3 regions of the Cutibacterium sp. LaCa_255 genome follow, and region 2 is predicted to be linked to each of the others. Evidence: riboswitches for the same ligand, from Rfam matches in the RefSeq annotation. Region 2 holds a riboswitch; each other region holds the start of a gene.
What was found. A riboswitch is a leader RNA that binds a small molecule or an ion and turns the genes downstream of it on or off. The one in region 2 is predicted to bind cobalamin.
Positions count from the first base shown of each region.

Region 1 (7,216 bases), 710 kb from region 2:
CCATCCCGACGATGTCCAGACCCACCTCGACCGAGCGGCGGTCGAGAATTGCAGAGGCCTGATTGACGCCCACCGAGCAGGCCACCGTGGCGAAGGCGAAGACAATGAGTAGGATAGTGCCGGTCTGCAGGTCCTGCCCGATGATCTGGGCAGCCGGGTCGGCGCTGGTACCGTTGCCCGCCGCCTGCATCATGGCGGCCCCGGTTCCTGCGAGCATTCCCACCACGCACACCGCTCCCAGGGAGGCGACCTGGGTCCAGGCAGCCCGCGGGTTCTCCAGCACCTGACGGGCAGCGACCAGGTCGGTGGCAGTCCTGGCCTTGTTGAGGCGGTGCTTGAAGTACATCGACAACAGCTTAGGGCCGATGATGTTGGCGAGTTCGACGACGGCTGCCAGCAGGATGGCGAGGAAGACGTACACACCGACGACGCCGGTCTGACCTCCGAGGACGCTGAGTACAGCCTTCGAGGAGACGAGGACGAGGACGATGGCGCCCCCGATGGCCAGCCGAACCCATGACACCGAGCGGGGCTGACTGCGCATTCGCACCCCGAGGGGAGAGACGTCGACCCGTCTCAGACCAATGGCGGAGCTGATGAGGGCGAGGAGTACCAGGGCCAGGATGACCCCGGCCACCGGAGCGGGGCCGAGCAGGACCGAGCCCGCACCAATCTGGCTGCCGTTGAAGGACAGTCGTCCCAGTAGGGGCACGCAGATGAGGTAGCCGACGATGCCGAGCAGGGACCCGACGAGAGCCTGCAGGCCCGCCTCGACCAGGGTGACCACCCGCAGCAGATGGGATGACGCCCCGATGAGACGTAAGGAGGACAGCCGGTCGTCGCGACGTCGGGCGGACAACCGCGCGGCCGAGGAGGCCAGGGTCATCAGCGGCAACACCAGCAGGATGACGGCGATTGACGAGGTCAGCTTGTAGAAGGAGGCATTCTCACCGGGCAGGTGCCACATCATGACGGCACCGCCGGTGACGTCGAGGATGATCGTCGTGATGACCGCGAAGGCGACCACCGGCAGCCGCCAGGTCGAGTGATCAGCGGCCGAGGTGCGCAGGGTCATGCCGAGGATCGACGAGGTCGCCGGGCGTCCCGCTTTGGTCGTGAGCGGTTCGGGGACGGAGATCGACGGGATCTGCTGATCCGCGGTTCCCGGTTCAATGGTGGACTTCGTGGTCATGGTCACCACCTCCCGTCGGAATGACGCATCTCGTCGGAGACGATCCGGCCGTCCTGCAGGCGCAGGATGCGCTGACAGCGGCGGGCGACGCCCTCGTCATGGGTGACGACGATGAGGGTGCGTCCCCTCCCGGTCGTCGCCGAGAGCAGGATGGACATCACCTCGACAGCAGTGGCCGAGTCGAGGGCTCCGGTGGGCTCGTCGGCGAAGACGATCGCCGGGTCGATGACCTGGGATCGGGCGATGGCTACTCGCTGCGCCTGGCCGCCGGAGAGTTGACCGATGCGTCGATCCTCCATGCCTCCCAGTCCCATCGAGCTCAGCCACTGGACGGCGTACCCGACGGCCTGTGACCGAGAGGCGCCATTGAGCATGAGAGGCAGGGCGGTGTTCTCGACGGCGGTGAGCTCGGGGACGAGCATTCCCTGCTGGAAGACGAACCCGAGGGACTGGCGACGCAGCTGGGCCCGTCCCTCGCTGGAGAGACTCTCGACGTTGACGACGCGGTCGGGCAGACCCAGCTCGATGCTGCCGGAGTCGGCCGAGAGGATCCCGGACAGGCAGTGCAGCAGGGTGGTTTTTCCCGATCCGGACGGCCCCATGACGGCGACCGACTGGCCGGCCGGGATGGCGATGTCGACGTGGTCGAGGGCACGAGTCGTCCCGTAGGTCTTCGTCAGTCCCAGGGTGCGGAGGTGAGCGCCGGGGACGGGTTCGGCGACGGCGTGAGGGTTGGATCGGGTTGGCGTCAACATGTCATCCACCGTGCTGCCCGAGCCCCTCGTCGCGCATCGTGCTGGCGGTCGAATCGGAGCGTCCTCCCGTGGTAGGAGGATGGTGATGCCACAGGATTGGTCCCGATGAACATGGGAGGCGCCGATGAGGATCAGTGATTACTTCGGACTGTGGGAGAACGATAGGAGATCGGACCCCGCGCGCAGATCTTTGGAACAGGAAAAGGCGTTTTGGCATGGGCACGCAGCGGTCTACGACCAGCACGCAGGTTTGACGTGCAGTTCCCTGGCTCAGATCGGCACCGTGACCAGCATCGTCGAACCTGAGTCATCGATCCTTGACGTTGGCGGCGGAACCGGACGGTTCGCGATTCCGCTGGCACAACGCGGCTGCCGTGTGACTGTCGTAGACCGTTCAGAGGACATGCTCCGTGTGCTTTCGGAGAATGCTGAAGCCGAGGAAGTCAAGATCGAGACGATCCAGGGGCAATGGCCCATGGACACAGGAAGGGTTTTCGACACCGTTCTTGCTGCGTGGTCCTTGTACTGGGCCCTCGATCTGGCGGCGTCCTTGCGGGCATTGGTTCGGCAGGCTCGACGGCACGTCATCATTATTGACACCACTGGATCACCGACGGCCTGGGATCATGCCCTTGCAGCAGCACAGGGGGAAGATGTCCGTGTTTCACAGGCTCGCCATCTACTCCTTGCAGGTGGCCTCGCACAATTGGGGATTCCAGCAGAAATTAGAATTCTCGAGGAATATCGAGTTGTTTCTGAAGATGAATTGTACCATGAGGTCCAGACTCGAGGAGGTAATTTTTCCGAGGCGATCAGGATTATGGATTCCTATGCGATTGGATTCCCGCGCGGATGGAGGTGTAGACGCACAATTGGTCTGGTGCATGTAGATGCGAAGGGCCTTGTGGGGGCCCTGCCCGACATGCCTGTGTGAGGGGAGTGTCGATCAGTTCAAGGTCTTCATTGATAAGGTATGTGTATCGGTAACCTAAATGGGTGTGAGGGAACTCCGGTGTGATTCCGGGGCTGACGCGCAGCGGTGACGGTGACCGTCTCGGCGTATGCCACTGGGCCAGTGAGGCCTGGGAAGGTGCTGAAACGGGTTGAACCCCAGTCCGAAGACCTGCCGATGAAAATCCACTCGACACAAGCTCGCGTCATGGCTTTTGGTTGGAAACCCTTACGTGGGGCCCATCTGTGACCGTTGGCGTGGGAACGGAACGGAAGGACCATTGCGATGGCGCGAAGGTACACGCGGAGGGTCGCTCTTGTCGCTGCATTAGTGATTCCTGTCTCATTCATGGCTGGTTGTGGGAGCGCCGTCACGGAGCAGAACGCCTCGACGGCGTCGTCCCACGCAACCGGTTCGAAGGCCGGGCACACGTCATACCCGCTGACGGTGGAGAGCTGTGGGGTGAAGCAGACGTTCGATTCCGCCCCGACGCGCGCAGTGACATTGACGTCAACGGCGACTGAGACGATGCTCGAGCTAGGGCTGGAGAAGAGCATGGTCGGGACGGCGTACCAACGCACTCGCCCCATCGGTGCCCAATACAAGGAGGCCTACGACTCGGTGTCGGTTTTGGCCGCTGGGCAGCCTTCCATGGAGAAGCTTTTGTCCGTAAATCCTGATTTCGTGTATTCCGGGTACCCGGACGGTTTCTCAAGGAGCAACGGTCACACCCGGAAAGACCTACAGAAGATGGGGATCAAGACGCATCTCAGCCCTGTGGGATGCACCAATGAGGTCAAGGCCTTGGATGATGAGACCAAGGAGATCAGGACCATCGGCCAGATCTTCGATGTGAATGACCGAGCTGAGGCATCGATTCGAAAGTTCAACGACAAGGTCAATGCCGTCAAGAAGTCCGTGAAGGGGAAGGAGCGCCCCAAGGTGTTCCTCTACAACTCAGGTGAGGACGCCCCGACGACAGTTGGTGGGTGGGCCTATGCATCGGTGATGATCGATGCGGCGGGAGGCGAGAACATCTTCGCGAATGAACCGCTGCGGTGGGGAAAGATGTCGTGGGAGCAGGTTGCAAAGGCTGATCCAGACATGATTCTGATTTACGACTACAAGACCCCGAGTGTCGATCAGAAGATCAAGACGTTGAAGTCAATTCCGGCACTGAAGGACACCAAGGCCGTCAAGAACAATGCCTTCCCGGTGATCAGTCTCTCGTTGGCACAGCCCGGCCCGCGTTCGGCTGAAGGTATCGAGCAGCTTGCCAAGCAGTTCCACGGCTGATGATGGGTGCACGTGGTGGCATTGATGAGTCATCCACGGCTGTGAAACGGCAGGACGAACTCGTTGCTGTCCTCAATGCCCTTCCATCCGAGTCGGCATCTGTCGGGGAAGACAGGTGGCGTGGCGATTCGCATCGTGGACACCTGGTCATAGTCTTGTCCGTACTGGCCGTCACGTTGATTCTTGTCCTGGGACTCGCGCTGTCAATTGGCTCGGTTCATGTTCCCTTCGTCCAAGTATGGAAGGTCGTTGCGCACCGGGCTCTGCCGGCAGGTGTCGTCACCGTTGATTGGACTGCGTCGATCGACAGGATCGTTGCTGATGTCCGGCTTCCTCGTGTGCTCCTGGCGGCAGTCGCAGGGATGGCGCTGACCACTGTCGGCACAGTCGTGCAGGCGCTGCTTCGCAACCCACTGGCGAGCCCCACGGTGCTCGGCGTGTCGTCGGGAGCTGCAACCGGAGCCATTACCGTCATGCGGTTTGGTCTGCTCCTCGGTGGTGCGGTCTCTCTCGGGTTGGCCGCGTTCGCAGGCGCGTTCCTGACGCTTCTACTCGTCTTGGTGATCGCCAGACGGAGGCAAACCCTTTCTGCAGGAACGTTGGTTCTCACCGGCATGGCGGTTTCGGCCCTGTTGTCGGCAGTCAACAACTTCATGGTTCTGACCTCCCCGGATCCGCAACTGGCGTCGCAAGTCCTCTTTTGGAGTCTCGGAGGCTTCGGGGCCGCCAAGTGGGAGAACCTTCCCGTCCCCACCCTCGTCCTCGCTGTGGGAATGCTCTTATGCCTGGCTGAGGCGTCAAATCTCAACCTCCTTCTTGGTGGGGAAGGGACAGCGGGTTCTCTCGGCCTGGACGTTGATCGGTTCCGAACCTGGATGTTCGTTGTGGCAGCTGCAATTGTCGGTGTGACAGTTGCGGTGTGTGGCGTCATAGGATTCGTCGGCCTGGTGATGCCGCACATTACGAGGATGCTGGTTGGCGCAGATCACCGCCGAACCCTTCCCGTAGGACTGCTTCTGGGTGCGATTTTCACCGTGCTGGCGGATGTTGGGGCGCGGATGGCCATTGAGCCGCAGGAATTGCCGGTAGGTATTGTGACCGCGCTTGTCGGGGCTCCATTCTTCCTGTTCCTGTTGCGACGCACCTTGGGGGAGACGTCATGATCGTCAGTGGTGCAGAACTGGTGGTCGCGGGCCTGGGTGTCGACATCGAGGGGCGCCACATCGTCCAGGATGTCGACTTCGTCGCCCACCCCGGTCAGGTGGTGGGGATCCTCGGCCCCAATGGGAGCGGCAAGTCGACGATGCTGCGCTCAATCTTCCACTCGAGACGCCCTACGAAGGGGACGGTGACCGTCGATGGTGTCGATGTCTGGGCGCGAGACACGAAGTGGTCCTCCCGGCACATTTCGGTGGTTCTCCAAGAGACTCCCGCGGAGTTCCCGCTGACGTGCGGGGAAATCGTCCGGATGGGGAGGACACCTCACAAGAAGTCGTGGCGGTCGCTGAGCGAGGGCGACCTTGCCCTGTGCGGCGCAGCCATGGAGCTTATGGAGGTTGGAGATCTCGCGACGTCGACATTCTCACGGATTTCTGGAGGAGAACGGCAGCGGGTGACAATCGCGAGGGCGCTGGCGCAGCAGACCGGCCTGCTGATCATGGATGAACCGACGAACCACCTTGACATTCATCATCAACTCAAGGTGATGGAGCTGTCGCGGCGCCTCAGGTCGACGGTGGTGGTGGCACTTCACGACATCAATCTGGCCGCACGATTCTGCGACACCCTTGTACTGATGTCGAAGGGCACATGTGTGGCAGCGGGTGCGCCATCGGCCGTGCTGTCTCCGGGAATCCTGGACGACGTCTACAAAGTGTGCACTCATCTCGGTCGACACCCGAGTGGCGCTGTTCAAGTAACCGTCCTGTGATTGTCGGTGGTGCCGGCCGTGTTCCCCTCCCCGTGAACACCGAACTCCCTCAAAGCGTCGAAACCCCGTCGTAGGGTGGGTTCATGACGACCAACGACCGCTCGCTCCCATCAGATCTGCCCTCTCAGCTGCTCATTGACGGAGAATGGGTGGACGCCGAGGCGTCCCGCACCTTCGACGTCCTCGACCCCTCCACCGAGAAGTCACTCGTCGCCATCGCCGATGCGTCCGTCGACCAGGGCACCGACGCCCTCGACGCCGCCGTCCGTGCCCAGGAATCCTGGGCCGACACCTCCCCGCGTGAGCGCAGCGAGATCCTGCGCAAGGCCTTCGAGCTCGTCACCGAGCGCAAGGACGACTTCGCCAAGCTCATGACCCTCGAGATGGGCAAGCCGCTGGCCGAGTCCTACGGAGAGGTCACCTACGGCGGGGAGTTCCTGCGCTGGTTCTCCGAGGAGGCAGTGCGCATTCGCGGTGACTACGGCTTGCTCCCGGAGGGCAAGATCCGCCAGCTCGTCACCAAGCGGCCCGTCGGCCCGTGCCTGTTCATCACCCCGTGGAACTTCCCGCTGGCCATGGCCACCCGCAAGATCGCCCCGGCTCTTGCCGCCGGCTGCACGGTGGTCATCCGCCCGGCCTCGGCCACCCCGCTGACCACCCTGCTCTTCGCCAAGACCCTCGTCGACGCCGGTCTTCCCGCCGGGGTCGTCAATGTCATCACCGGTCGTGACCACGCCGTCACGGACGCCATCCTGGAGGACCCGCGGCTGCGCAAGCTCTCCTTCACCGGATCCACCGGGGTTGGCGTCAACCTGTTGGAGAAGGCAGCCAAGCACGTGCTGCGCACCTCGATGGAGTTGGGCGGCAACGCTCCATTCATCGTCTTCGACGACGCTAACCTCGACCAGGCCATTGCCGGTGCCAGGGGAGCCAAGATGCGCAACATGGGAGAGGCCTGCATCGCTGCCAACCGGTTCATCGTCCACGAGTCGGTGGCCGAGGAGTTCACCAACCGGATGGTAGAGATGATGTCCGGCCTCACCGTCGGGGATGGCCTGGACGAGAAGTCCGAGGTCGGCCCGATGATCACC
Region 1 is NZ_CP190956.1:84,511-91,726, forward strand. It holds gene ACP8ML_RS00370 (FtsX-like permease family protein) at 1-1,192, opposite strand, end outside; gene ACP8ML_RS00375 (ABC transporter ATP-binding protein) at 1,195-1,947, opposite strand; gene ACP8ML_RS00380 (class I SAM-dependent methyltransferase) at 2,072-2,881, shown strand; cobalamin riboswitch at 2,912-3,092, shown strand; gene ACP8ML_RS00385 (ABC transporter substrate-binding protein) at 3,362-4,195, shown strand; gene ACP8ML_RS00390 (FecCD family ABC transporter permease) at 4,195-5,358, shown strand; gene ACP8ML_RS00395 (ABC transporter ATP-binding protein) at 5,355-6,125, shown strand; gene ACP8ML_RS00400 (NAD-dependent succinate-semialdehyde dehydrogenase) at 6,209-7,216, shown strand, end outside.
Region 1: another riboswitch for cobalamin. It lies ahead of ACP8ML_RS00385 (ABC transporter substrate-binding protein); the one in region 2 lies ahead of ACP8ML_RS03500 (ABC transporter substrate-binding protein).

Region 2 (7,216 bases):
TCCGTGGGGATGAACTCGACGAAGGCCTTGGAGAACGGGGTCTGACGCTTGGGGACCTTCTGCTCCTCGGCCTGCTTCATCTGTTCGTTCAGATCTGACGACCTCGTCTCGGTCATATGTGTCGGGACCTCCGTTGGTTGATGGTGTGACTCCCAGTGTAGGTGCCGATGACATGGAAGTACTGGCAGACGACGACTGGCTCGTCAGTGATGTCCTTGAGGGGAACGAGGTCGATGTCGGTGTGTTCGATGACGCACACCCGTCTGCCGTCAGAGTCGACAACCACCTGCCGGTCGCCGACGGACGGCATCCCCCCGAAGCGGTCGCATTCCTCCCTGAGACATGAGGTGGTGATCCCACCGGAAAGGATGGCCGCCACGAGACGGTCCCGCATCGGACCGGGGAAACCAATTCGCCGTCAGGCAGGGTGCCGTCCCCGCGCATCCCCCTACCTACGGGAGGTAGGCTGAACACCACATGTCAACAGGGCCTGCTCAACGGGGCCAGAAACGCAGGAGGTCAGCGTGAAAGCCGCGGCACAGGATCAGTGGAAGCTTCTCGATCTTGCACGAACTGACCGTCTGATCGCCCGTGCCCAGCACCGTCGTCAGACCCTGCCCGAGCTGGCCGAGCTCAAGGACCTCGCGGTCCAGCGCAGGACCCTTGCCGAGGAGGTCGTCGCCAAGTCGACCGCGCTGTCGGACGCCAAGATGGAACAGGAGCGCATCGAGGGCGACCTCGAGCCGGCCCGTGCTCGCATGGAGCGCAATCAGAAGACCGTCGATTCCGGTTCCGTCACCGACCACAAGGCCTTGAAGGGTCTGACCGAGGAGATCGAGCATCTCGGGCGACGCATCAGCCTGCTGGAGGACGCCGAGCTCGATGCCATGCAGGCCGTCGAGGACGCCGAAGCCGCTCACTCCGACGCGGATCGTCGTCGTATCGAGCTGGATGGCCACATCCGCACCGTCCTCGCGTCTCGCGATGCCGGTCTCAAGGGGATCGACGACGAGCTGGTCGAGTTGTGCCGGTCTCGCGAGACCCAGGCGGGTGGTGTCCCGGTGGATCTCCTCAAGCTCTACGAGATGCTGCGCGAGCGCACCGGGATGGGGTGTGCCAAGCTCGTCCACGGGGTGTGTGAGGGATGTGGCATTGCTGCGAATCCGGCTGACCTGCGCACCTATGTCGCAGCCGCCGAGGACGACGTCGTGCGTTGCGAGGAGTGCGACCGGATTCTGGTGCGCACCGAGGAGTCTCTTTGAGAATTGCGCCGTTGCCCGTGTGGCGACGATGCGGCAATGACCGTAGAATCGACGGTCGGACGAGCCATCCGGGTGATCGCGGCAGTCTTGAGCTGTCGAGGAAAGTCCGGGCTCCACAGAGCAGGGTGGTGGGTAACGCCCACCCGGGGTGACCCGCGGGACAGTGCCACAGAAAACAAACTGCCGGCTTTCGGGCCGGTGAGGGTGAAACGGCGGGGTAAGGGCCCACCGCGTCATCGGTGACGGTGACGGCACGGCAAACCCCACTCGGAGCAAGGCCAAGAAGACCACGAGGTCGCGGACGTGTTCGAGGGCTGCTCGCCTGAGCGTCCGGGTAGGCTGCGCAGCCGAAAGGCTGGAGGATGCCAGTAATGGCGTTCACAGATGGATGATCACCGGCCCTGAGGGGCCACAGAACCCGGCTTACAGGATGGCTCGTCCCTTCTATCATCGGGTCCATGAAGTTCGGAATTCGTACTCCCAGCCTGTCCAGAACCATCTCGGCCAGGACGCGTGGTCGAGTCACGAGGACTGTCAAGCGCACCCTCATTCCCGGTTATGGCCGTAAGGGAATGGGTTGGCTGCGAGATCCACGTCGAGCCGCCTACAACAAGGTTTACCGGAAGACGACGATGCGTTTCGGTGACCTGTTCAAGTGAGGTAACCCCTTGGAGGAGGGCATACGAAGGGGATGCTAACATGCTCACGTCAGGTTGCTGGTGGCCCCACCAGCGCTGGAATCCGGTGAGAAGCCGGAGCTGACGCGCAGCGGTATGACTGATCTGCCCCGGCGAACGCCACTGGTGCCATGAGCACTGGGAAGGAGCCGGGAACGGAGACGAGGTCGAGCCCGAAGACCACCTGACGCCGTCCTGTCGGTACCCGGTCGCGCACGCCGAACACAGAAAGCTGGCTTACTCATGCCCGTCACCCCGTCATCCCTTCGCCGCGTCCTCGTGGCATCAATGCTTCCCGCCGTCCTGCTCGCCGGCTGTGCCGGTGCCCCCAAGGACTCCGCGTCATCGTCGTCTTCCTCGGTCTCAGCGTCGGCTTCTGGTCCGATCACCATCACCAACTGCGGACAGCAGGTCACCCTCGACAAGCCCGCCACGAGGGCAGTGACCCTCAATCAGGGAGCCACTGAGGACGTGCTGGCCATCGGCGGGGAGTCCAAACTCGTCGGCACCGCCTACCTTGACAGTGAGATCCCGGCGAAGTGGAAGAAGGCCTATGACTCGGTCAAGGTGCTCTCCAAGGAGTACCCGTCCAAGGAGACCTTCCTGGCCGCCAAGCCTGATCTGGCGCTGTCCTCGTATTCCAGCGCTTTTACGGACAAGGCCATCGGCACGCGTGATGAGCTGAAGAAACAGGGAATTGCCACCTACATCAGCCCCTTCGGCTGCCCCAAGGGCACGCCCTCGGCCGAAACCACCTGGGAAAACGTCTGGAAGGAAATGACCGAGGTGGGGACTCTCATCGGCGTCAAGGATGCGGCTGACAAGGCCATTTCCAAGCAGCGAGATGCCCTCAAGGAGGTCACCGGGAACAAGCACGGCACCGGGACGTCGATCGTCTGGTTCGACTCGGGAGACAAGACTCCGTTCATTGGCGCCGGACATGGCGGACCCCAGCTCCTCATGGACGCTGTCGGTGCCAAGAACCTCTTTGCCCATCTCGACGGCGGTTGGGCAGACGGCTCCTGGGAGAAGATTGTCGCATCCAACCCTGAGGTCATCGTGGTCGCCGATGCCAGTTGGTCCACGGCGACGTCGAAGATCGACTATATGAGGAAGGACCCCGTCCTCAGCCAGATGAAGGCCGTCAAGGAGAACAAATTCGTCACCGTGCCGTTCTCCCAGAGCACCCCTGGTGCCGAACTCGTGGACGGTGCGAAGACCCTCAATGACGGTCTGGCGAAGATCACCGGCAAGTGAGTCGTCAGCGTAGTTGGCTGATCACCGGCATCCTCGCGATGGCCTTGGTCGGCAGTGTCCTCGTGGTGCTCGGGACCGGGGCGGTACACGTTCCTGTCCATGATGTCGCGAGGGTGGTGGCCCGGCGATTCCGTCTCATCGAGGGCGCCGACGTCACCGTTCTCGATGATCAGATCGTGTGGCAGCTGCGGGCTCCGCGCGTCATCGGATCGATGGCCGTCGGCGCTTTGCTGGCGATGTGCGGCGCGGTACTGCAGACCCTGACCGGTAATGACCTGGCCGACCCCTATCTGCTCGGCATCTCCAGTGGAGCCTCGGTAGGTGCGGTCTTCATCCTCATCATCGGAATCTCCAGCACTCTGGGGCAGTCCGTCCTCATGACACTGGCCTCCTTCGGCGGGGCGGTCGGGGCCCTGGTCATGGTGCTGGCCATGGCCACTGGCAAGTCCGGGGAGTTACCCGCCAGCCGGACCATCCTGGCCGGGGTGGCCGTCGGACAGTTGTGCGGCGCGGCGGTGTCCATGATGATCATGGTGTGTGGTGAGTCGAACGCAGCTCGATCAGCCCTGTCGTGGACCCTCGGGTCGTTCACCGGTGTGAGATGGGGATCGACGATCACCCTGGCCGTCGCCACCGTTCCGGCCCTCATCGCCGGGATGGCATTGTGCCACACCCTTGACGCCTTCGCCTTCGGTGACGTCAGCGCGATGTCCCTGGGAGTACCGGTCAACACTGTGCGCTGGATGATCATGGTTGGCACCGCCCTGCTGACCGCTCTCAGCGTGGCCTTCGTCGGCCCCATCGGATTCGTCGGGCTGACGGTCCCACACATCGTGAGGTTCTGGACCGGGCCGCGACACGCCCGGCTGCTACCGGTGTCGGCCCTCGTCGGGGCCCTGCTCATGGTGTGGTCCGACACCGCAGCGAGGTGCTTGCGCCCTGGCACCGAGATTCCCGTCGGGGTCATCACTGCGGCCGTCGGAGCCCCGGTGCTGGTCGTCCTGCTGCGTCGACAGGCGTCTCGATCATGAGTGCCGGGACAGCAGCAACGTTGCGAGCTGAGGATCTTGGTTGGACGGTCGACGGGACGACGGTCTTGTCCGGGGTCGACGTGGAGATTCGGCCAAAGGTCATGACGATGGTCATCGGGCTGAACGGATCCGGGAAGACGACCCTGTTGCACCTGCTGGCCGGGTTGCGGAAGCCCAGCGCGGGGCGGGTGTGGTTGGGGGAGCGTGATCTCTCCGGGATCGGGGCCAAGGAGCGCTCCCGGGTGATGGCCCTTCTCGAGCAGAGTCCTTCGGCTCACGTGGAACTGACGGTGCGTGACGCCGTCCAGCTCGGACGCATTCCCCATCTGGGAGGCTGGGGGATCGGCAATCTCAGTCGCCGAAGAGGGCGTGACGGAGATGCCGTCGAGAACGCGATGGCGTCAACCGGAGTTGCCGATCTTGCTGACCGGGCATGGTCGTCCCTCTCGGGAGGGGAGAGGCAGCGGGTCCAGTTGGCCCGAGCCCTCGCCCAGGATCCTGAGATTCTGCTCCTGGACGAACCCACGAATCATCTCGACCTGCGTCACCAGATTGACCTGTTGGAGAGAGTGCGTGGTCTTGGTCTGACAACGGTGACCGTCATCCATGATCTTGACCTGGCCGCCGCCTACGCGGATGACCTCGTCGTGCTGGACTCGGGCCGGATGGTCGCAGCAGGGTCGGCCTCCGAGGTACTGACTCCTGACCTCGTCCGTGAACATTTCGGAGTCGACGGCGAGGTTTGGTCAGATTTCAGACGTGGATTCACCTGGCGGGGATTGCAGCCATGACGACGCGCATCGCGGTCTCGCTGCGCTGGGAGGATTCCTCTGACGCGGTCAGCGCAGAAGCAGTGGCCCGTCACGTGGATGCCGACCGGAACGCATGTCTGCAGGGTCCTGGACCGGCGCTCGTAGATGTCCTCGACGCCGCTGACGACGACCGGGTCGAGCTCGTCGGATGGAGTTGCGATGACGGACCGGTGCCGCTGTCCTGGCTTCGTCGCGTCGCCGGCCAGTGGGTCCGTGTCCATGAGAACGGACCCACCGTCGTCGTGCATGTCGGGGTTGTACGTCCCGACCAGGAGTTTGCCGGCGAGTGGCGAACCGTGACCGGAGCCGAAGCGCCGTTGCACAACCCTGCCTGGCGGGAATTCCCCTCCTTCCGACACCATCTGCTCACCTGTCGAGGACCTCGCTGCAGCGCAGCCGGCGCCGCCGACCTGCATGCACGCCTGCAGGAGAAGCTGGCCCAGTCACACGCCTTGGACACAGAGGTTCTCGTCACGGTGACGGGGTGCATGTATCCGTGCAACCACGCCCCACTCATCGTGGTCTGGCCGGACGGCAAGTGCATTCAGTTGACCGAGGACAACCTTGACCGCATCGTGTCAGAACTGACCGGGCCATCCCGTCAGTGACGGGAAGGCCCGGTGGTAAGGATCAGCAGCATCGTGCCTGGGGGTTGCGGTCCTGACGGTCGCACTGGTCGCGCCAGAACGCCTTCTCCGGCATCGGCTCATGACCCGTGTGTCGACACCACTCGAGGTAGTTGTCGTAGGCGTCAGCTCCCGTGACCCCGCGCACCCACCACCGCAGTGACGACCACCATCGTCGCCACAGTGGATCGGTGGGCAGATGCCGTGGTGCGGCGCTCACGCGTGTTCCTTGTGAACGTGCTCCAGGTCAAGCTCGCGATGGGTCTGGTAGAACTCGTCCCACTCGGCCTGAAGATCTTTCTCGGCCTTGCTGGCGATGAGGCCACTGGGGGCGAAGAGGTGCGACGGCTTGGCCGGATCCTCGGTGTTGATGATGTTGTGGCCTCGCAGCGCCTGAACGGTGCGGATGCAGGCCGCGATCATGACGATGAGGGCACAGACGACGAAGATGATCGACATCGTCCCCTGAATAGCGGTGTTGCCGACGACGGTGCGCATCTCGTCGATGTCCTTGGCCTGGCCCAGCGAGGTCTTGCCAGCGGCGATGGCCCGCTTGTACGTCATGTGGTTGGCCCAGTAACCGATCTTCGGGTCGGGGGAGAAGATCTTCAGCCAGGATCCGTACACCGTGATGACGGCGGTGAAGAGCATCGGCACGAAGATGATGAGCAACCGCCATTTGTGACCAGCTCGGGCGAAGACCACCAGGCAGATCGACAGGGCGACGGCCGCCAACAACTGGTTCGCGATGCCGAACAGCGGGAAGAGGGTGTTGATGCCGCCCAGCGGGTCATTGACACCCATGAGCAGAATCGATCCCCAACCGGCAACCATGATCGCGGTGGTGAGCCAGGATCCGACCTTCCAGGAGTGGTCCGTGAGGCGGGGCCAGAAGTTGCCCAGGGCGTCCGAGAGCATGAACCGGGCGACGCGAGTTCCCGCGTCGACCGAGGTGAGGATGAACAGCGCCTCGAACATGATCGCGAAGTGGTACCAGAAGCTCATCATGGCCTGACCACCGAAGAGCTGATGCATGATCGTCGCGAGGCCTACGGCGAGGGTTGGTGCGCCACCGGTACGGCTGATGATTGACGTCTCGCCGACAAGTTTGGCCGTCGTCGTCAGGGCGTTGGCATCGGTGTGCACACCGGACAAACCGAGTGAGTTGACGTAGGCCACTGCGCTCTGGACGGTGCTGCCCGTCGCCCCGGCGGGGGAGTTCATGGCGAAGTAGATGCCACGGTCCACTGACAGGGCAGCAACCAGAGCCATGATCGCGACGAAGGATTCCATGAGCATGCCGCCGTAACCGATGAGGCGGGCCTGGGACTCCTTCTCGATGAGTTTCGGGGTGGTGCCCGAGGAGATTGTCGCGTGGAATCCCGACAAGGCGCCACATGCGATCGTCACGAAGAGGAAGGGGAACAGCTTTCCGGAGAAGACTGGACCAGTACCGGTGTGTGCGTAGACCGTCATGGCCGGGACGGTGATGACCGGACGGACGATGACGATAGAGACAGCCAGCATCGCGATGACGCCAACCTTCATGAA
Region 2 is NZ_CP190956.1:794,067-801,282, forward strand. It holds gene ACP8ML_RS03475 (aminopeptidase P family protein) at 1-116, opposite strand, end outside; gene ACP8ML_RS03480 (ASCH domain-containing protein) at 113-394, opposite strand; gene ACP8ML_RS03485 (zinc ribbon domain-containing protein) at 525-1,262, shown strand; RNA gene rnpB (RNase P RNA component class A) at 1,323-1,704, shown strand; gene ACP8ML_RS03495 (hypothetical protein) at 1,721-1,921, shown strand; cobalamin riboswitch at 1,956-2,141, shown strand; gene ACP8ML_RS03500 (ABC transporter substrate-binding protein) at 2,183-3,196, shown strand; gene ACP8ML_RS03505 (FecCD family ABC transporter permease) at 3,193-4,227, shown strand; gene ACP8ML_RS03510 (ABC transporter ATP-binding protein) at 4,224-5,018, shown strand; gene ACP8ML_RS03515 ((2Fe-2S) ferredoxin domain-containing protein) at 5,015-5,647, shown strand; gene ACP8ML_RS03520 (YbdD/YjiX family protein) at 5,670-5,885, opposite strand; gene ACP8ML_RS03525 (carbon starvation CstA family protein) at 5,882-7,216, opposite strand, start outside.

Region 3 (7,216 bases), 1.1 Mb from region 2:
CCGAGGATGCCGCGGGGGAGCATGTCGCGGTTGTACTGCTCCTCCATGGACACCCCCTCGACGATCATGTCGTGGATCTCGGTCGCGAACTCCTCGGTGGCGACCTCCGGGTTCTCCTCCAACACCGTCAGGATGAGGTTCATGCCGAATTTCAGGTGGAGGGACTCGTCGCGGACCACCCAGTCGATGAGGGAGCCGAAATTGCGCAGCAGGTTTCGCTGCCGGAAGGACAGCGCGACCATGAACCCGGAGTAGAACCAGATGCCTTCGAGAATGATGTTGTAAGCCACCAGGTTGCGCACGAAGTCCTGCTTGCCCTCGACAGTGGTGATGTCGAGGGTCTGCTCGGTCATCTGCTTGATGAAGGCCACCTCGAAGGACTCCTTGCGGGCCATCGACGGGACGTGGACGTGGGAGCGGTAGGCCTCGTCGCGGTCGATCGGGAAGGTCTCGAGGACATACTCGAATGCCATGCAGTGGTTGGCCTCCTCCCACATCTGCTTGGCCAGGTAGAGGTGGCACTCGGCCGCATTGACGTAGGGGTAGACCCCGAAGGCCAACGCCTTGTTGACCAGCAGCTCGTTGGGGTTGAAGTAGCTCATGAGGTGGGTTAAGGCATGGTGCTCATCAGGAGTCATCCGGCTGAAGTCGGCGAGGTCCTCATCGAGCTGGATCTCGTTGGGGAACCACGTGTTCGCCACGGCCTGGTTGTAGAGGTCGTAGGCCCACGGGTAGATGACGGGCTTGAGCAGCAGCCCTTTGTGGATTCCGGATCCAAGGATCATGGTGTTCTCGCTTTCAGTGGGGGGAACGGTCGTCGGTCACTGGCAGGACTCGCACTGCAGGCGTTCCTGGGGGTCCACCGGGCAGGAGGTGCCGTCGACGAGATCGAGGGCCATGACGGGTTCGGCGTCGAGTGCCTCGGTCAGGGGCTTTTCAATGGTCGTGGTGCTGGTGTCACGTCGTGCTGCGGTGGCGAATCCACGACGAGGACCGTTGCGATGTCCGGCAGCCTTGTTGACCGCCACCGTTGACTGCTCGGCGGTGTGACGGGGCAGCATGTGGAGGTAGTAGGTCGTCTTGACGCCCATCCGCCATGCTGCGGTGTAGAGGTCCTCCATGTCACCGACCGACCGGGAGGCCAGGTAGATGTTGCGGCTGATGGCCTGGTCCACCCACTTCTGCGCCCTGGCGGCCACGTTGAGGTAGGCCATTGGATCCAGGGTGAAGGAGGTGCGGTACAGACGTCGCAGAGATGCCGGGATGGCCTCGATCTCGCTGGGATCCCCCTGACGGCGCAGCAATTCCTCGCGCACCTTCTCCCACAGCCCGAGGTCCTTGAGGTCGGCCACCAGGTTGCGGTTGACCTCGAGGAACTTCCCGGCCGAGGTGGCTCGGGAGAACATCTGGGAGAACTGCGGGTCCAGACCCGGCGTCGTGCCAGCGACCAGGCCGATCGACGCGGTCGGGGCGATGGCCATCAGAGTGGCGTTGCGCATTCCGCGACTCACCTTGGTACGCAGCCCGTCCCAGTCCATCCTCGTCACCCGGTCGACATCAACGGGAATGCCACGGTCGCGCTCCAGGAGAGCCAGGGTGTCGACCGGGACCATCCCCTTCGACCAGCCGGATCCTGCGAACATCGGGTACGAGCCACGCTCGGTGGCCAGATCAGCGGAGGTGTCGATGGCGTGCCAGCTGATGAATTCAATGACCCGGTCGACGATCTCGCAGGCCTCGGGGGAGTCGTAAGGAATCCGCACCTGCTCGAGCATGTCCGTCAGCCCCATGACGCCCAGGCCGATGGCCCGGTTCTCCACGTTGGATCGCTCGGCCTGAGGCACCGCCGAAGCGGTGATGTCGACGAGGTTGTCGAGGTGGCGCACCGCCAGCCGAGTGGTGGCGGCCAGTTGGTTCCAGTCGATGCGACGTTTCCCGCGCGGCCCGACGAGGTGTCCGGCGAGGTTGACCGAAGCCAGGTTGCACACCGAGGTGTGGTCGCGGTCCTGGGGCAGGCAGATCTCGGTGCACAGATTCGAGGAGTGGATCGTCCCGGTGTTGCTGTTCAACGCGCGGGTATTGACGCTGTCCTTCCACGTCAACCACGGGTGGGATGTCGTCTGCAGGCTCACCAGGATGGCTCGGAACTGTTCGCGGGCCGTGGTGCGGTGGAAACGCTTGATGTGGCCGGCCTCGGCCTCGGCGATGTAGTGGGCGTAACGCTTCGAGAAGGCCGACCCGGTGAGCTCGGTGAGATCGGGGGTCTCGGCGGGGTCGAAGAGGTACCAGTCCTCGTCCTTGGCGACGCGTTTCATGAACTCGTCGGAGATCCACACCGCGGTGTCGGCGGTGCGGGTCCGCCGGTACGGGTCACCGGAGTTCTGCCGCAGATCGAGGAACTGCGGGAAGTCCATGTGCCAGTTCTCCATGTAGAAGCACAGTGCGCCGAGCTTTTTGCCTCCGCGGGAGACGGCCCGCAGCGTCGAGTCGATGGTGTGCATGAAGGGGATCGGACCGGTCGACGCAGTGTTGTCGGAGCGAATAGGTGACCCCTCGCAGCGCAGGTCGGACATCGACAGCCCGATGCCGCCGGTGCCCTTGGTGATCCACATGACGTCACGGATCGTCCGGGCGATGTGCTCCAAATCGTCCTCGGTGCGCATGACAAAGCAGTTGGACAGCTGACCAGCCGGGGTGCCCGCGTTGACAAGGGTGGATCCAGCCGCGAGATGACGCAGGTTACTCATCGAGTCGTAGAGGGCGAGGGCAGAGGAGGTGGGATCGTCCTCGGTGAGGCTGAGCCCCATCGCCACGCGCATCCAGAAGTACTGCGGTACTTCCAACGCTCGCTGGTCGGGGGTACGCAACAGGTAACGGTTGACCATGGTGCGCACGCCGGTGAAGCCGATGAGGTCGTCACGGATGGGATCAAGGGCCGTGGCGAGGGCGTCGAGGTCGAAGAGCCGCCCCAGTCGCTCGTCGAGGTGGCCGTCGGCGACGAGTTTGTCGATCGTGCGCGGGAAGCAGGCATGATGGAGGTCTCGCACCCGCTCTGGGCCGGCGTCACCGAGACCGTCGTGGGTGTCGTCGAACACCTCCTTGTACAGCTTCTTGACGGCGATTCGGCTAGCAATGGTGTCGAAGGCGGGGTCGTCCTTGGCATTGCCCAGAGCCACCTGGATGACGGCCTCGTCCAGGGCGTCGGTGGTGATCCCGTCGAACAGGGTGATCTCCACCTCGGCCTGCAGCAGGGTTGCCCGGGCAACGGCGTCGTCGAGCCCACGGGCTGAGTCAATGATGGATGCAGCGACTTCGTTGCCGTCGTAGGGGGCCAGGGATCCGTCGCGCTTGCGGACGCGGATGGTCGAGATGGGGTCGGCGCTCATTGCAATTCCTCCGTGCGATGCCGTAGGCACGCGATCGGGCGGAATGCGGCGGGGACACTGGTCCCCATGAACGCTGCGACACTTCCCGCGAGATCGCGAACCGGGCCCCGCGGTTGCGGGACCACACCTGGCAGGTCTTCGGACTCACGAGCACTTGTTGCCTACTGGCCGTCGCTTCCCATGCCGAAGCACAGTGCATGATGACGGCGGTCGTTCTCGTACACCGCTGCGGGGCAGCTCCGGATTCTCACCGGATTCCCTCTTGGCCCGTGCGAACACGGGAACCATGTGCACTCGCCACTATATGAACGCTGATCAATAAGAGTCAACACAAGATGTAGGGGCATTGAGCGTGTTGGACGTCTCACGGACGCACACCATGACGGCCCCCTGACGGCCGGCGGATTCAGGACACCGAACACGCCGCCGTCACCGGGCTTCGTCGAGCGTCAGAAACGCTGAAACTCTCGACGTCCTCAGCGCCACGCTCCCCGGAATCTCGCCGGATGCCACGGGGCGTCCTCGTTGGGAACTCCCAACTCGTGGGCGGCGCGCAATGGCCAGTTGGTGTCCCGCAGAGCTGCCCGTCCGATCATGATGGCGTCGGCACTGCCCTTCTGGAGCAGCTCCTCGGCCAACTCTGCGGTCCAGATCATGCCGACGGTGGCGGTGGGAATCCCGGCCTCGGCGCGCACTCGAGCCGCCAAGTCAGCCTGGTAGGCCGGGGCGACGGGGATCGGTGCGGACGAGTTGCCGCCCGAGGAGGCGTCGAGGAGATCGACTCCGGCCTCCGCGAAACGACGCGACAGCTCGACAGAATCGTCGACCTGCCAGCCGTCTTCCCGCCAGTCGGTGACAGATAGACGCGCCAACAGGGGCATGTCGTCGGGAATCGCACCGCGCACGGCCGTCGCAACCTCCAACGGCAGGCGGACGCGTCCGTCGAAGTCACCGCCCCAGTCGTCGGTGCGGGTGTTGGACAGCGGCGAGTAAAACTGGTGCAGCAGATAACCGTGGGCGCTGTGAAGTTCGACGGCGTCGAATCCAGCGTCCACAGCACGCGCGGCGGCGGCGCGGAAGTCGTCGACGACCTTCTCGATGCCGTTCTCGTCAAGGGCGTTGACGGGCAGGCCGACGTACTGCTTGCCGTCAGCAGGGGCGGTGGTCGGACCGACGGGAATCCAGCCGCCGTGCTCGGGAGGCACCACCTCGCCCTGGAACCCCGGCCACCACTTCTCGGTGGAGGCCTTCCGGCCGGCGTGACCGAGCTGCACGGCGATCTTGCCACCAAGCTCGTGGACGGCATCAGTGACGGTGCGCCAGGCAGCCACTTGGTCGTCATTCCACAACCCGGTGTCAGCAGGGCTGATGCGGCCTTCGGGGCTGACCGCGGTGGCCTCGGCGACGATGAGGCCGAAGCCACCAGCGGCAAAGGACCCGTAATGGACGAGATGCCAGGTGCCCGGGATCCCGTCGTGAGAATCCACCGCGTACTGGCACATCGGTGGTACCCAGGCGCGGTTGCGAACTGTCAGGCTACGGAGAGTGAGGGGCTGGAACAGCAGAGGTGACTTCATGACTCCATGACACCACGCGTTTCAACCGTCATCCCGTCAATCTCGACCGTCAGCCAGGTTGGCAGCCGTGTCAGACGTGGTGGTGGTAATTCGGCTTCCACTCGCGCACTGAGGTCACCTGGACAGCCGTCTTGGGGTAGGGGTCAGCCTCCAGCAAATGATCGAGAACATCGCGGTCAGGCACGGTGTAGATGAGCACCGCTCCGCTGCCGTCAGCCAACGGGCCGGCATTGACGAGCTGGCCACGTTCGCGCATGACATCAAGGTTCTCCAGATGGGCCGGGCGCGCGGCCATGCGCTCCTCGGAATGGGCGGGATCATAATGGGTTTCGACGATGAAAACTGCCATGACTCAATGCTATTGGGACATCGACCGGAACTGAAGCGTTGAGAGGGCGTCGGACGTTGACGCGTCATTGTGCGGCATGGGATGCCCTGGGATGCCGCCACGGTGTCGGTGCTTGTCAAATGACGTTTCGGGAAATCAGGGTGGCAAACGTGCGCGGAACCGTCCCACGACGGGAACATTGGGCGCTCAAGATTTTGACACCAGCTCAGCCAACGGTGCACCAGCCGGTCGCAGCCGCGGTGGTGTCGTTGGCCCCAGCACGGATGAACTTGCGAGTCTGGTTGTTCGACAGCGCGTACCCGGTCTGCGGCTGGGCGGTGGACCGGGCGAAGATCGTGCCGGCGACCTTGCCGTCCGTCGTCAGCAGTGGCCCACCCGAGTTGCCCGGACGTACCGTGCCGCGCAGCGAGAGGATCTCGCGGACGACGGTGTCGGTGCCGTAGATGTTCTCACCGCGAGCCATGATCGACCCACGCACGGTGGCGGCCTCGAGGGTGTACGGACCATCAAGTGGGAATCCGGCGACGACCGTCGGATCACCATCCTTGACAGCCGACGCCATTGTCAAGGCTGGGGCATGAAGGTCGGGAACCGCCAACACCGCCAGGTCCATGTCCGGGTCGTAGGAGACGACGCGGGCTTGCAGTCGAGCCCCAGATCCGCCCACCTGCACGGTGACCTGGTTGGACCCGGCGACGACATGGGCGTTCGTCACCACCCGGTGGCGAGAACTCACCCATCCGGTGCCCTCGGAGGCCCGATCACACCGTGGTGCCCGCGACCGCACCTTGACGATGGATTGAGCTGCGCGCCGCACTCCAGGAGTAGTGACGGTCTCGTCGTCGGGAGCCGGTGCGGGCAGGCTGGGAGCTTCGTCGGCGAAGACCTTCGGGAAGGTGTCAGCAGCTCGGCCGACCAGCCGGGCAGCGGCCTCGTTGACCTCATCCGGGATGACGCGATTGGTCTGGGTGATGACGGATGACTCGTCGATGGCCTCGGTCCATGACGGCGGCAGGATGGGGGAGAGGGCTGTTGCCGCCACCGTGACGACAAGTGCGGTTGCGATGACGTTGAGCACTGAGCCGCCGAAACGGTCCACGTTGCCCAACCCCACCGAGTTGAATGCGCGGTGGATGTGTTGGGCGATGTGGACGCAGATGCCCTGAATGATCTCGGCAATGACGAGGGTGATGCACACCCGCACCGCACCTGCGGCCAGCCAGGTCCAATTCTCGTCGAAGAACTGGGCAGCGACGATGCCGGAGGTCCACAGACCGGCCCACACCCCGAGGACCAACCCGATGAGGCTGGCCACTCCGACGACGGCCCCGCGCATCCACCCGGCCATGGCACGCATGGTGAGGTACACCACGAGGATGACGTCGAGGATGTGCGGCATGGCTCTCCCGTCGGAGGTGGGTGGACGAAGTGACGAATACAGCATCTCAATGGTGCCTTTGAGGTGGCGATGAGCCAACGTAGGGGACCCGAACGCATTCGACTTCGCGGAATTCGTGGTTGTTGGTAGCTTGACGTCATGAGTCATCACGATGGCGAGGATGGGGGCACGCCTGCCCATGACGCGGATTCTGTCCACGACGATCTCGTCATCCTGCTCGACGACGACGGCAACCAGGTCGGGACCGCTCCCCGAGCGACCGTTCACAGCCAGCACACCCCACGACATCTGGCCTTTTCCTGCCATGTCCTTGACGTCGGCGGGCGAGTTCTGCTGACCCGACGAGCCCTGACGAAGGTGGCCTGGCCGGGGGTGTGGACGAACACCTGTTGTGGGCATCCGCGGGTCGGCGAAACGATCATCGACGCGGCAGTGCGTCGCACTCACCAAGAGCTCGGCCTCGATCTCGATCCGCGTCGGATGCGCATCGTCCTTCCTGGTTTTT
Region 3 is NZ_CP190956.1:2,418,201-2,425,416, reverse strand. It holds gene ACP8ML_RS11035 (ribonucleotide-diphosphate reductase subunit beta) at 1-785, opposite strand, end outside; gene ACP8ML_RS11030 (ribonucleoside-diphosphate reductase subunit alpha) at 822-3,386, opposite strand; cobalamin riboswitch at 3,499-3,690, opposite strand; gene ACP8ML_RS11025 (NADH:flavin oxidoreductase/NADH oxidase) at 3,863-4,963, opposite strand; gene ACP8ML_RS11020 (YciI family protein) at 5,034-5,312, opposite strand; gene ACP8ML_RS11015 (MarP family serine protease) at 5,518-6,711, opposite strand; gene idi (isopentenyl-diphosphate Delta-isomerase) at 6,850-7,216, shown strand, end outside.
Region 3: another riboswitch for cobalamin. It lies ahead of ACP8ML_RS11030 (ribonucleoside-diphosphate reductase subunit alpha); the one in region 2 lies ahead of ACP8ML_RS03500 (ABC transporter substrate-binding protein).